3 regions of the Pseudogulbenkiania sp. MAI-1 genome follow, and region 3 is predicted to be linked to each of the others. Evidence: predicted binding sites of a transcription regulator. Region 3 holds the regulator's gene; each other region holds the start of a gene.

Region 1 (4,531 bases), 3.1 Mb from region 3:
GCCGGTACACCACGGCGATGGTCTCGGCCGGTGCGTGGCGGCGCTCCTGCCAGCCGGATTCCACGGCCAGCTGGTAGAGCTGATGACAGTCGTGCCAGAAGTGCATGGGCAGATCGGTGTAGCATTCCATGGCCAGCTTGACCTGCAGGCGCGCGGTCAGCAAAGCCAGGCAGAGCAGTTCCACCTTGGGTTGCTCCCGTTCCAGCAGCGAGCGTTTTTCCAGCCGTTCCACCAGCGTGCGCTTGAAGCCGGCGAACAAGGCATCGAACAGCGCCATGCCCAGACGGGCGGCCTGACGGGCCTTGCCCGAGCTGACGACCTCGTCGCTGACGATCTGGGTTTCCAGCACCGGAAAGAAGCGGTCGAGTGCCGCCAGGTAGAGCTTCAGCAGCTTGTGCCGGGTGCCAACCGCTACCGGGGTGCGGCTCAGGCTCTGCAGGGCAGTGAGCAGCAACTGGCCACACTCGTCGATACGGGTGTAGGGGAGGCGCTCCAGCCAGTCGGCCACGCTGTCAGGCTGCAGGTCGACCAGCTTGGGGTCCATCAGATTGTCCGGTAGGCGCAGTTGCATGGGGAACCCCAGTCTCATGGCAACAAGGGAGTGATCCTGCAATGCTATTGGTATCGGCCGGCCTTGGCAATTGCTACGGCAAGGGCGGGGCGGGCCGTGCTTCCTCCGGCTGTGCCTGTTGCAGTTCGTCCAGGGTGTCGAGCGTGGCCCGGCACAGTAGCGCCATTTCGGTGTCCTCAATCACGTAGGGCGGCATGAAGTACACCGTGTTGCCGATCGGTCGTACCAGGCAGCCCCGCTGCAGCATGGCCGAGAAAAACGCCACGGCAAAGTCGCGGCGGCCTGTTTCGACCTCGAACGCCCAGATCATGCCCTGCTGGCGGAACTGACGTACCTGGGGATGCACCCGCAGCGGTGCTAGCAGCTCATTGAAGCGAGCAGCCCTGGCGCGGTTCTGCGCCAGCACGTCCTCCTGCTCGAACAGGTCCAGCACCGCCAGCGCGGCGCGGCAGGCCAGCGCGTTGCCGGTGTAGCTGTGCGAGTGCAGGAAGCCGCGCGTCACGTCGTCGTCGTAGAACGCCTTATAGACGCTGTCGGTGGTCAGCACGCACGACAGCGGCAGGAAGCCGCCGGTGATGCCCTTGGACAGGCACAGGAAATCGGGGCGGATGCCGGCCTGCTCGCAGGCGAACAAGGTGCCGGTGCGGCCGAAGCCGACCGCGATCTCGTCGGCGATCAGGTGCACCTGGTAGCGGTCGCACAGGCGCCGTGCTTCCTCCAGGTAGGCGGGGTGGTACATCGCCATGCCGGCCGCGCCCTGCACCAGCGGCTCGACGATCAGCGCCGCGATGCTGTCGGCCTGCTTGGCCAGCACGTTCTCCAGCGCCCGCGCGGCGCGTCGTGCTACGTCCTCCGCCGTCTCGCCGTCCTGGGCCTGGCGGGCGTCCGGCGTCGGCACGCGGATGCCGGTCTTCAATAGCGGTGCGTAGGTCGATGAGAACAGCGGCACGTCGGTGACCACCAGCGCGCCGATGGTCTCGCCGTGGTAGCTGTTTTCCAGGCTGAGGAAGCGCGTCTTGCCGCTCTGCCCGCAGTTCTGCCAGTAGTGGAAGCTCATCTTCAATGCGATTTCCGTCGCGCTGGCACCGTCCGAGCCGTAGAAGGCGTGGCCAAGACCAGTAAGCCCGGCCAGCCGCTCCGACAGTTCGATCACCGGACGATGCGTGAAGCCCGCCAGCATCACGTGCTCCAGCGTGTTGAGCTGATCCTTGATGGCGGCCTTGATCGCCGGGTGGCCGTGGCCGAACAGGTTGACCCACCACGAACTGACCGCATCGAGATAACGCTTGCCGTCGAAATCGGTCAGCCACACCCCCTCGGCGCGGGCGATCGGCACGATGGGCAGCGTTTCATGGCGCTTCATCTGGGTACAGGGATGCCAGACGGCATGTCGGCTGCGGGCCAGCCAGTCTTGGTTGCTCATGGGGAGAGGCTCTGCGAAAGGTTCGATGAACCGGATGCTAGCACAGCCTCCGACTAGAGGAGCGCTGGTGGCGGGGTGACGAAAAGCGTCACTTTCTGTCGTGTGCCGTCCCTTCTTGACGGCGGGTATGGCATTGGAGTAGTCAGAATTCAAGGGTTTGGCTCACCTGGCATGCGTATTGCAAGAATGGGCCTCGAAACGGAGTGACACGGACCAGAAATCGGCCGACGACTCCATTCAGTGCAGTCCGGCCGCCGTCGGCCTTGATATTCAACCATCTGGGGGTTCAACCATGAACAAATCCATGCAACAGGGCTTTACCCTGATCGAACTGATGATCGTGGTCGCGATCATCGGTATCCTCGCCGCGCTGGCGATTCCGGCGTATTCCGACTACACCGCCAAGTCGAAGGTGAGTGAGGCGTTGACGCTGGGTGATGGCTTCAAGACCAAGGTGGCGCTGGCTCTGGGCGAATCCGGTACCTGCGATCCTGGTGGCTCTGCGGCCAGCACCACCGGCAAGTATGTGAGTGCCATCGCGTTTGGTGGCACCGCCAGCACCTCGGCCTGCACCATTACCATGACTATGGCTAGCACCGGGGTATCCACCATTGATAGCGGCACCATCGTATTGACCTCGTCTCCGGCCGGTGAGTCGCTGAATTGGACTTGTTCTTCGGCTATCCCTGATAAATATATACCGAAAACTTGCCAATAATCGGCATGGTATTTGATCTCAAGCCCTGCGGCCTTTTGGCGCAGGGCTTTTTCATATTGTTGTTTGGTGGCATGGTCGGCCATCGCATCGTGATAATCCGCTACCAGCACGGCGACTAAGGTACTTCTTGCCGCTGCTCTTTGGAGAAAATCTTGTCCAGCGCTTTTCATCGTTTTCCCATGTTGCTGGTCGCACTGGCTTTACTACTGCCCTTTTTGTCTCCATTGCAGATTTACCCGCTAACCGACTGGTGGAAGGATCATCTGGCCACCGGGCTGATCGCGCTGGCCGTGCTGCTGCGCCTGCTGGGCAGGGTGGGTAACAGGGAGTCGCCAACCGTGCCACTGGCGCTGCTGTGTAGTTGGGGCTTTGCATTGTTTATGGTGCTGAGCTTCGCGCAGCTGGTACACGACTCCTATGTGGTTCGATCGTTGTCGCCGCTTGTGTTCTTGGTCATCGCTTCGCTGGCGGGCTATGTGTTTTTTGTCGAAGCCCAATACCAGGGACGCCAGAACGTGGTGGTATTGCTGGCTCGGGTGCTGTGGATCGGTGCACTGTTGCAGGCTGTGATCGGACTACTGCAGGTAAGCGGGATGGCGCTCCAGGTGCCGGGCGTGCTTGTTGATCGAGCCAGCCCGACCGGCAACATCATGGGCAATATCGGTCAGCGTAACCAGTACGCTCACTATCTGGGCTGGGGCATGGCGGCGACTTGTTATCTATTCTCGGTCGGTAAGTTGCGCAACTGGATATTCCATCTATCGGCACTATTACTGGCCTTGCTGATGGCGTGGAGTGGGTCGCGGTTGGTGTTGGCCTACGGCGGTGGTTTTATCCTGCTGGCGTTGCTCTGGCGTTTCCGGGCGGATGCTCTGACCGAGGCCGGGCAACGTACCAGACAGCTAGCCAAGGCTTTGTTATTCGCTTGTGCTTATATCGTGTTAACCCAGTTGCTGCTGGAACCGCTCAGCTATTTGCTGCACGCCTTGGGCTGGCAAGTCAACGGAACCAGCGGTGCCGGACGACTATTGGAGGCTGGTTTTGGTGCACGGCGCCGTGTTGAATGGAGTAAAGCCTGGCAGATGTTTTTGGCTCACCCATTGTTTGGTATTGGCTGGGGTGGTTTTGCCTATCAAAGTGTCTGGCTGGAGGCATTTGGTCGCCAAACACGGTTTGTCGAGAGCGTGCTGTTTACCCACAGCCATAATCTGTTTGCTCAGTTGCTGGCCGAGACCGGCCTGATCGGTACCGGCATTGTCGTTACCGCCTTGCTCTGGTGTCTGTTGCCGTATTTTCGCAAAAACCAGGTAACAGCCGAGAACCTGTTGTTGATCAGCCTGGCGATGGTGACGCTGGGACACTCTATGTTTGAGTATCCTTTGTGGTATCTGCCATTCTTGTGCGGATTGATGATCGTGCTGTCCTTGTCGCCAATCAGTGGAGTGACGTTGAGTGTGCGCCCACTGCTGCAACGTGTGGCCTCAGGTGCAGTTTGCCTGTTGGCAGCGTGGTATCTGGTGACAGGGGCCTCGGTGTTTTTTGACTTGGCCCAGTGGAAAATACGAAGCCCGGAGCCACAGGTGAATGAGCAGCGTGTTGCCGCTTTAGTGGCGTTGGCACGCAATCCCTTGTGGACTTACGAAGCGGAACAGCAGCTATCGACCTATCTACCCTCGGATCGTCATCAGCTGGCGCTTAAGAGAGAGCTATTTGAGCGGTTGGTCGCGTATCGTCCTTTCCACTATCAACTATCCCAATTAGCTATTCTTCGTGCACTGGATCATGACCCCGCCGGCGCCCGTGAAGCGATGGCCATGCG
Region 2 (4,531 bases), 210 kb from region 3:
CTGAGCAGCGGGAGCGGATGATGCCGCCGACAACTCGGCGATCTTACTCCCCGGTGACAACAAGGCAGGTTCGGACGCCTGAGCAGCCGGCTTCTGGCCCGGTTTGCCAGGCGTCGCAAATGGCGAGGCGGAGCGATTGAGATACATGGCCAGACCGACAGCGACAGCCACCCCGACGATCAACCCGATGACAATGCCAGCCATCAAGCCGCCACCGCCACTACGCGCGGCACCGGACGGCTTGCGGCGCGAAGAAGATGAAGAAGAAGAAGAAGAACGGGAAGAATGTTTCAAATCAAGGTTACCCATGGGCACGGAGATGCATCATGCAATCGCCACATTATCCAATAATTAAGACCACTACGTCGAAAAGCTCAGCCATTTGGCAAGCCGGCGCGACGCAGTTGTACCGCCTGCAACACTTCCTTGCGCGAAATGCGTTCCGCCCCCTTCAAATCTGCAATCGTTCTGGCCACACGCAGGATGCGATGGTAACTGCGTGCGGAAAGATGGAGCCGCTCTAACACCTGGAGCAAGGTTTCCAGAGCCGAGGCCTCGGCCAAGGCATGCTGATCGAGCTCGGCACCGGACAGGTCGGCATTCGCCTTCCCCTGCCGTGCCAACTGCCTGCGGCGGGCAGCGATCACCCGCTCGCGCACCGCTGCACTCGCCTCGCCCTGCTCCTGGCTTGTCAGTTCGTCCGACGACAGCGTCGGCACTTCGATATGCATGTCGATCCTGTCGAGCAAGGGGCCGGAGATTTTACCGCGATATCGGGCAATCTGCTCCGGCGTGCACTGACAGCGGCCGGAATGATGCCCGAGATAGCCGCAAGGGCAGGGATTCATTGCCGCCACGAGTTGAAAACGGGCAGGGAAAGTCGCTTGCCGGGCGGCACGGGAGATATGGATCATGCCGTTTTCCAGAGGTTCCCGCAGCACCTCCAGCACACGACGGTCGAATTCCGGCAGTTCGTCCAGAAACAACACCCCTCGATGAGCCAGACTGATCTCCCCGGGACGGGGCTCGGATCCACCCCCGACCAAGGCCACGGCAGAGGCCGTGTGATGGGGCGAGCGAAATGGCCGGGCGCGCCAGGCCTGTGCCGAGAAGCCTTGCGACCCCAATGACTGGACGGCCGCCGTTTCCAGCGCCTCGTCATCCTGCATCGGGGGCAATATCCCGGGCAAACGGCAAGCCAGCATCGATTTTCCTGTCCCTGGCGGGCCGATCAGCAGCAGGCTGTGGCCTCCTGCTGCCGCAATCTCCAGCGCCTCGCGGGCCGCCCCCTGCCCTTTGACGTCGCCAAGGTCGGGATAACACAACGAGGCAGCGGTGGTTTCGGGCTGCGCAATGGGCAAGCGCTGCAAACCGTTCAGATGGGCGCACACGTCAAGCAGTGTCTCGGCCGAATACACCGTGGCACCGGAAACCAGAGCAGCTTCGGCCGCGCAGGATGCGGGAAGCACGAAAGCCCGTCCGGCACGCCGGGCATGGCACATCATCGCCAAGGCACCCCGAATCGCACGCAGCTGACCGCTCAGCGCCAGCTCACCGGCGAATTCGTAACCGGCCAGCGAGTCGCCCCGCACCTGGCCGGAAGCGACGAGGATACCGATGGCAATCGGCAGGTCGAACCGACCGGAATCCTTCGGCAGATCGGCCGGGGCCAGATTCACGGTGATCTTCCGCGCGGGAAACGTGAACCCCGAGGTCAGGATGGCGGCACGGACCCTGTCGCGGCTTTCCTTTACCTCGGTATCCGGCAGACCGACGATGGCAAACGCCGGCAGTCCGTTGGCCATATGCACTTCGACGGAGACTTCGGAAGCCTCCATGCCGGACAAGGCCCGGCTATGTACGACAGCCAACGTCATCGGCGGAACTTCAGGAGTGACCGAGGGAGGCTTGCGTGTCGACCTGTTCGGCCGCCTTATCCGGGAACACCGCCGCTTCCAGCGCCGCCAGGCGAGCCTCCATCTGCTCCAGTTTCTCGCGGGTTCGCAGCAGGACCTCCTGCTGGACGTCGAATTCTTCGCGGGTGACCAGATCCATGCGGGAGAACGTCGACGCCATCATGGCCTTGACGTTCTTTTCGACATCCTTGACCGGGCTGGCCGCAATGGTCTCGCTGATCTTGGCGGTGATTTCTTCAAACAATTTCTGGCTCAACATCTGAGTCCTCCTTGACTGCGTCATGTTGCATAGGCTTGAGTGTAGCAAAAAGGATTTACTGCTGCAGCGTTGGGCAACCGCACAGAATTGGTGCACCACCGGACCTTCAACCGCGCCAAGACGGTGCCAAGCCGGGCAACTGCCCCATTCTCGCGCCACTACACAGCCGCCAATCCATGCCATGACCTCCCTGGCCGGGTTGGCACGAAACCTGCTTACCTTGAGGCACAGTAGCAAAAAACGATTCGGATACGTCAGAAAGGAATGCACATGAAACTGGTCACAGCCATTATCAAGCCGTTCAAGCTTGACGAAGTGCGTGAAGGCCTCTCCTCCATCGGTGTTCAAGGCATTACCGTGACCGAGGTGAAAGGCTTCGGACGCCAGAAAGGTCATACCGAGCTGTATCGTGGGGCGGAGTACGTAGTCGACTTCTTGCCTAAAGTGAAACTGGAAATCGCCATCGACGACGCCTTGCTGGATCAAGTGGTGGAAGCAATCGAGAAGTCCGCCCGCACCGGCAAGATCGGCGATGGCAAGATCTTCGTGTTCGACCTGCAGCAAGTCGTACGCATCCGTACCGGCGAAACCGGTGCCGATGCCGTCTAATCCATAACGGAACAGAAGGGGAATGCCAATGAAAAGGAATCTGGTCACACTGGGCTCACTCGCCCTGCTCTCCTCCCTGCCGGCACTCGCCGCAGATGGACCGACTCTGGTTGCAGCCTCCACCATCAGCGGCGGAGACACCGCCTGGATGATGACCTCGACGGCGTTGGTGTTGTTCATGACCATCCCCGGACTCGCCCTGTTCTACGGCGGCATGGTCCGCAAGAAAAACGTGCTGGCGACGCTGATGCAGAGCTTTGCCATCTGCGCCCTGATGACCGTGCTGTGGACCGTCATCGGCTACAGCCTGACGTTTACGCCGGGCAACTCGCTGATCGGTGGTTTCGACCGCGTGCTGATGGAAGGACTGACCTTCCTGAAGGATCAGGGCAAGCTGACCGTCAATCCGCTGGCCCCGACCATTCCGGAGCCGGTGTTCATGATGTTCCAGATGACCTTCTTCATCATCACCCCCGCTCTGATTACCGGCGCCTTCGCTGAGCGCATGAAGTTTTCCGCCATGATGGTGTTCATGGCTCTGTGGGCTCTGCTGGTCTATGTGCCGGTTGCTCACTGGGTATGGGCTCCGGGCGGCTGGATGTTTGACAAGGGCGTCCTCGACTTTGCCGGCGGCACCGTGGTGCACATCAATGCCGGTGTAGCCGGCCTGGTAGCCGCCTTGGTGCTGGGCAAGCGCGTCGGCTTCGGCAAGGAAGCGATGGCGCCGCACAACCTGGTGCTGACCCTGATTGGTGCATCCATGCTGTGGGTGGGCTGGTTCGGCTTCAACGCCGGTTCCGCCGTAGCCGCGGACGGCCGCGCCGGCATGGCCATGATGGTGACTCAGATCGCCACCGGCATGGCAGCGCTGGCCTGGATGAGCGCCGAATGGATCGCCAAGGGCAAACCGTCGGTACTGGGCATCGCCTCCGGTGCCGTGGCCGGCCTGGTAGCCATCACTCCGGCAGCTGGTTTCGTGGACGCCAAGGGCGCCCTGGCCATCGGCCTGATCGCCGGCGTCGTGTGCTACTGGGGCGCCACCGGCCTGAAACACGCCCTGAAGTATGACGACTCGCTCGACGCCTTCGGCGTACATGGTGTCGGCGGTATCGTCGGCGCCCTGCTCACCGGCGTGTTCGCGGTGAAAGACATCGGCGGCGTCGAAGGCAGCCTCGCCACCCAGGCGCTCGGTGTCGTAGCGACTGCGGTGTACTGCGGCATCGCCAGCTTTGTCCTGCTGAAGATCATCGATCTGGTCATCGGCCTGCGCGTCTCCAGCGAAGAGGAACGCGAAGGTCTGGATGTGGCTCTCCACGGCGAACGCGTGGAGTAAGACAAAAGATCAGCAAGTTGTCTTGTTGTGGTAAGGGACTTGGGGGCGCTGCGGCGCCCCATTTTTTTGCATACGCCCTCCCCATGAACAAAAGCCAGCACGAGGCTGGCTTTTGTTCATGGGGTAATGCGAAACAGCACTATTACTTGACGATGCGCAAGCTGGGACGCCCGGTGGAGCGGGAGGAGGAGTCCGCCCCCTGCCCGGCTTCCCCACCCTGGCCTTCTACCGGTTTCAACGTCGGAGAGGATTCAGCATTCCCCGCTGATTCAGGGGGAGCCTCCACTTCGAAGCCCATCCCCTCTCCCGTCTCCCGGGCGAAGATGGACATGACGTTGCCGACCGGAATCCAGATGTCGCGCGCCACCCCGCCAAAGCGGGCCGAAAACGAAATCCAGTCGTTATCGATCTTGA
Region 3 (4,531 bases):
ACCACCTTGCGCACCATCACGCCGATGATGTCCTGGGTTTCCGACTGGATGTTGAGGCGGTCGAGCGCCTGCATCGCCTGGTCGTTGGCCTTGACCAGGTGGATGATCAGCTTGAGCACCTTCTTCGGCCGCACCGCGGTTTCGCCGAAGATGGTGCGGATGTTCAGGATGCCCAGGCCGCGCACCTCGAGGAAGTCGCGCAACAGCGGCGGACAGCGGCCTTCCAGCGTTTCCGGGCCGATGCGGTAGAGTTCCACCGCGTCGTCGGCCACCAGGCCGTGGCCGCGCGAGATCAGTTCCAGCGCCAGTTCGCTCTTGCCCATGGCCGAGTCGCCCATGATCAGCACGCCGATTTCCAGCACGTCGAGGAACACCCCGTGCAGCACGGTCGAGACTGCCAGCGCCCGCGCCAGATAGATGCGCAGCACATCCATCAGGTAGGGGCTTTCCAGCGGCGTGGTCATCAGCGGCACGTTATGGGTGTGGCAGTAGTCGCGCAGCAGCTTGGGTACCGGCTGGCCGTTGGCCACCATCACCACCGACATGCTCTTGTGGAACAGCTGGTCGAGCGCGGTCTTGGCGGCGGATTGTTCGAGCCGGTCGAGGTATTCGACCTCGGCCAGGCCCAGTACCTGTACCCGGTTGGGGTGGATGAAGTTGAGGTGGCCCACCAGCGCCAACAGCGGGCGCTGTTCGTCGTTGCCGATCAGGTTATCGGCGCCGCCGGTGCCGGCGACCCAGCTCAGGTTCAGTTTGTGCTGATTGTCGTGGTAGAGCTTGCGAACGCTTATGCTAGGCATGGGGGGACCATTCGGTCAGCAGGGTGTAGAGCTCGTCGGCGCTCTGGGCGGCCAGCAGTTGCTCGCGCAGCGGCCGGCTGGAAAAAACCTGGGCCAGTTCGGACAGCACCTGCAGGTGCAGGTCGGTGGCCTGTTCCGGGACCAGCAGCACGAACAGGATCTGGACCGGTTTGCCGTCGGGGGCGTCGAAGGGGATGGCCGACTTGAGGCGGATCAGCACGCCGGCAGCCTCTTTCAGGCCGCGGGCACGGCCGTGCGGAATGGCCACGCCTTGCCCCAGCCCGGTGGAGCCGAGCTTTTCGCGCGCGAACAGGCATTCGAACACTTCACTACGCGCAATGCCGCGGGTGTTCTCGATCAGGAGTCCCACCTGTTCGAAGACGCGCTTCTTACTGGCTACGTCGAGATCGAGCAGGACATTGTCCCGGGTTAGGATTTTGCCGATCAGGCTCATAGGGGTCTGTTGAGAGCTGCCAAAAACCTGACGATTCTACGTTGCTTTGGTGTGACAGAGAAAGGATCGTGCAAAGCAAAGCGGGAACCTCCCGGCTCCCGCTTTACCAATCAAGGATTTAGAGTGTGGCTTCCGGGGCCGGGGAAGGGGCTGGCGTCACCCGGTGCTCGCTCAGTTTTTCCTTGTGCTTGAGCACCTGGCGGTCCAGCTTGTCCATCAGCAAGTCGATGGCGGCGTACATGTCCGCGTCGGTCGCCTCCACGTGGATGTCCTTGCCGGAGAGGTGCACGTTGACTTCGGCCTTCTGGACCAGCTTGTCCACAGACAGGGTCACCGCCACGTCGATCACATGGTCGACATGACGGGTCACGCGTTCGAGTTTGCTTTCTATGTAATCACGCAGCGGTTGGGTAACGTCGAGGTGGAGACCGGTTACTTTGAGGTTCATACCTTACTCCTTCTTGTGTTGACTGCCCGGCAGAAGCTGCCGGGCATGCTGATGATTCAGTTCAAGGTCAGAGGACCTTGCGCAGATTGACCGGTGGAATCTGCATGGCTTCACGATACTTCGCCACCGTGCGCCTGGCAACCTGTATGCCCTGTTTGGCCAGTTCGTCCGCCAGGGCGCTGTCGGACAGGGGCTTGGCCGGGTTTTCCGCTTCGATCATCTGGCGGATGTGCGCCTTGATGGCGGTGGCCGAGCATTCACCGCCGCTGTCCGTTTCCAGTGCGCTGCCGAAGAAATACTTCAGCTCGAACAGGCCGCGCGGGCACAACAGGTATTTCTGCGTCGTCACACGGGATACCGTGGATTCGTGCAGCTCCAGCTCATCGGCGATGTCGCGCAGGATGAGCGGACGCATGGCGACTTCTCCGTGTTCAAAGAACGCTTGCTGTCTTTCGACTATAGATTCCGCCACTTTGAGGATGGTGTCAAATCGTTGCTGAATATTCTTCACCAGCCATTTGGCCTCTTGCAGGCGGGCGCTCAATTCGCCGCCGGCGCCGCGGTTCTCGCTGAGCATCTGGGCGTACATCTGGTTGACGCGCAGGCGCGGCACGGCGGCGTTGTTGAGCTCGGCGCGCCAGCGGCCCTTGACGCGGCGCACGGCGATGTCGGGGATGATGTAGCGGGTGTCGTCGGCGCCGAAACCGGCCGCCGGGCGGGGGTTGAGGCGGGCGATCAGGGCCTGCGCCGCTTTCAGTTCCACGTCGCCGACATCGAGCAGGCGCTTCAGGCGGGTATAGTCGCGGTTGCCCAGCAGGGTGAGGTGCTCGCTGACGATGGTGCGCGCCAGCGCCTTGCCGGGGGTGCTGTCCGGCAACTGGGCCAGTTGCAGCGCCAGCGATTCGGACAGCGAGCGGGCGCCGACGCCCTGCGGTTCGAATTGCTGCAGCAGTTTCAAACCGAACGCCAGTTCGTCTTCCTCGATGCCGAGTTCCAGCGGCAGCGAGGCGGCCAGTTCCTGCAGGTCGGTCGTCAGGTAGCCGTCTTCGTCCAGCTCTTCGATCAAGAGCTGCACGATGGCGCTGTCGCGTTCGGGCAGGGCGATTTCTCCCAGCTGCGCCAGCAGGTGTTCGCGCAGCGTGACCGGGCGCGGCACGTTGGCCATCGGGTCGTAATCGTCGTCGCCGTCGTTGCTGCGCCGGCTGCCGCTACCCCAGTCGGTCAGTTCGCCGCCGGTGTCGCCGCTGTCCGTGTCGTGGCGTTCCGCTTCGGCTTCGCCGCCGGCGGTGTCGGCCGGGGCGCTCTCGGCGGCCGGTTCGTCGCCCCGCTCCAACAGCGGGTTGTCCTGCAGGAAGCGTTCCACTTCGGTTTGCAGGTCGACGGTGGACAGTTGCAGCAGCCGGATCGACTGCTGCAGTTGCGGGGTCAGCGTGAGTTGCTGCGAGACCTTGAGCTGTAGCGACTGCTTCATGGCGATTACAGGTGGAAGTGTTCGCCGAGGTAAACCTGGCGAACTTTTTCATTGTCGACGAGGGCCTGCGGCTTGCCGGAGGCCAGCACCGCGCCGTCGCTGATGATGTAGGCGCGGTCGCAGATGCGCAGCGTCTCGCGCACGTTGTGATCGGTGATCAGCACGCCGATGCCGCGTTCCTTGAGGAAGGAGATGATCTTCTGGATGTCGATCACGGCGATCGGGTCGACGCCGGCGAACGGCTCGTCGAGCAGGATGAAGCGCGGCCGGGTGGCCAGCACGCGGGCGATCTCGACGCGGCGCCGCTCGCCGCCGGATAGCGCCAGCGCGTTGCTCTCCCTGAGGTGGGCGATGTTGAGGTCGTCCAGCAGCAGCACCAGTTCCTTTTCCAGTTCCTCGCCCTTGAGGCCGGCGATCTCGAGGATGGCGCGGATGTTTTCGTCCACCGTCATCTTGCGGAAGATCGACGCTTCCTGCGGCAGGTAGCCCAGCCCCAGGCGTGCGCGCTGGTGCATCGGGAAGTGGGTGATGTCCTGCTCATCGAGCAGGATCTGGCCGTCGTCGGCCCCGACCAGGCCGACGATCATGTAGAAGCTGGTAGTCTTGCCGGCGCCGTTGGGGCCCAACAGCCCGATCACCTCGCCGCTTTCGATGCTGAGCGAGACGTCCTTGACCACGGTGCGCTTCTTGAAGCGCTTCTTCAGCCGGGTGACGTTCAGTACGCTGGCGGTCATGGCTGTTGTCCGGTGGTTTGCGGCTGCAGGATGACGGTGATGCGGCCCTTGTTGGGGCCGGTGGCGGCGCCGCCCTTGACCTGGTAGGTCTGGCTCTGGGTGTTGTAGGTGATGACCTCGCCGATCACCAGGTCCTCACCGCGCTTGACGCGGGCGTTGCCGGTGAGCACGGCGGTGTTGGTGATGCCGGTGTAGTCGAGGCGGCTGGCCTGGCCTTCGATGTATTCGTTCTTGTCGTCCATTTTCTGGCGGAAGGTGACTACCTTGCCGGTGGCCTGCACCGTCTGGTTGCCCTTGTCGTCGCGGGTGACGACGACGCGGTCGGCGTTGACGCGCAGCGTGCCCTGCGTCACCACGACGTTGCCTTCCCACACGGTCACGCCTTTCAGCTGGTCGAGCGTGCCGCTGTTGGCGTTGATTTCGATCGGTTTGCTCTGGTCGGCCTTTTCCGCCAGGGCGACGGTGGTGGCGCACAGTCCGGCCAGCATGGCCAGCGTCAGGGTGAATTTATTTCGCATAGACGACTCTTGCCTTCGAGAGCAGTTTCAACAGGCCGGCGCGCTGATCGTAGCTGAAGCCGACCGATCGGGCTACCGACGTGCCGTAATGGATGGTGACCGGCGC

Evidence for each region. The regulator sigma-54, encoded in region 3, starts transcription at its own class of promoters, with help from an activator protein. The targets are predictions, from matches to a motif close to CTGGCACGCTTCATGCTT.
Region 1: the regulator sigma-54 is predicted to act here: its motif matches at 2,161-2,178, upstream of PSEMAI1_RS22110 (pilin).
Region 2: the regulator sigma-54 is predicted to act here: its motif matches at 2,375-2,392, upstream of glnK (P-II family nitrogen regulator).

What each region holds. Positions count from the first base shown of each region.
Region 1 covers NZ_AZUR01000001.1:364,660-369,190, forward strand. Annotated here, with positions in the region: gene PSEMAI1_RS0101630 (hypothetical protein) at 1-571, opposite strand, end outside; gene PSEMAI1_RS0101635 (adenosylmethionine--8-amino-7-oxononanoate transaminase) at 645-1,994, opposite strand; gene PSEMAI1_RS22110 (pilin) at 2,287-2,712, shown strand; gene PSEMAI1_RS0101650 (PglL family O-oligosaccharyltransferase) at 2,865-4,531, shown strand, end outside.
Region 2 covers NZ_AZUR01000001.1:3,649,137-3,653,667, forward strand. Annotated here, with positions in the region: gene PSEMAI1_RS0117145 (SPOR domain-containing protein) at 1-309, opposite strand, end outside; gene PSEMAI1_RS0117150 (YifB family Mg chelatase-like AAA ATPase) at 375-1,877, opposite strand; gene PSEMAI1_RS0117155 (accessory factor UbiK family protein) at 1,888-2,175, opposite strand; gene glnK (P-II family nitrogen regulator) at 2,446-2,784, shown strand; gene PSEMAI1_RS0117165 (ammonium transporter) at 2,813-4,117, shown strand; gene PSEMAI1_RS0117170 (ClpXP protease specificity-enhancing factor) at 4,260-4,531, opposite strand, start outside.
Region 3 covers NZ_AZUR01000001.1:3,439,782-3,444,312, reverse strand. Annotated here, with positions in the region: gene hprK (HPr(Ser) kinase/phosphatase) at 1-800, opposite strand, end outside; gene ptsN (PTS IIA-like nitrogen regulatory protein PtsN) at 793-1,254, opposite strand; gene hpf (ribosome hibernation-promoting factor, HPF/YfiA family) at 1,373-1,702, opposite strand; gene PSEMAI1_RS0116100 (RNA polymerase factor sigma-54) at 1,770-3,173, opposite strand; gene lptB (LPS export ABC transporter ATP-binding protein) at 3,179-3,907, opposite strand; gene lptA (lipopolysaccharide transport periplasmic protein LptA) at 3,904-4,425, opposite strand; gene lptC (LPS export ABC transporter periplasmic protein LptC) at 4,415-4,531, opposite strand, start outside.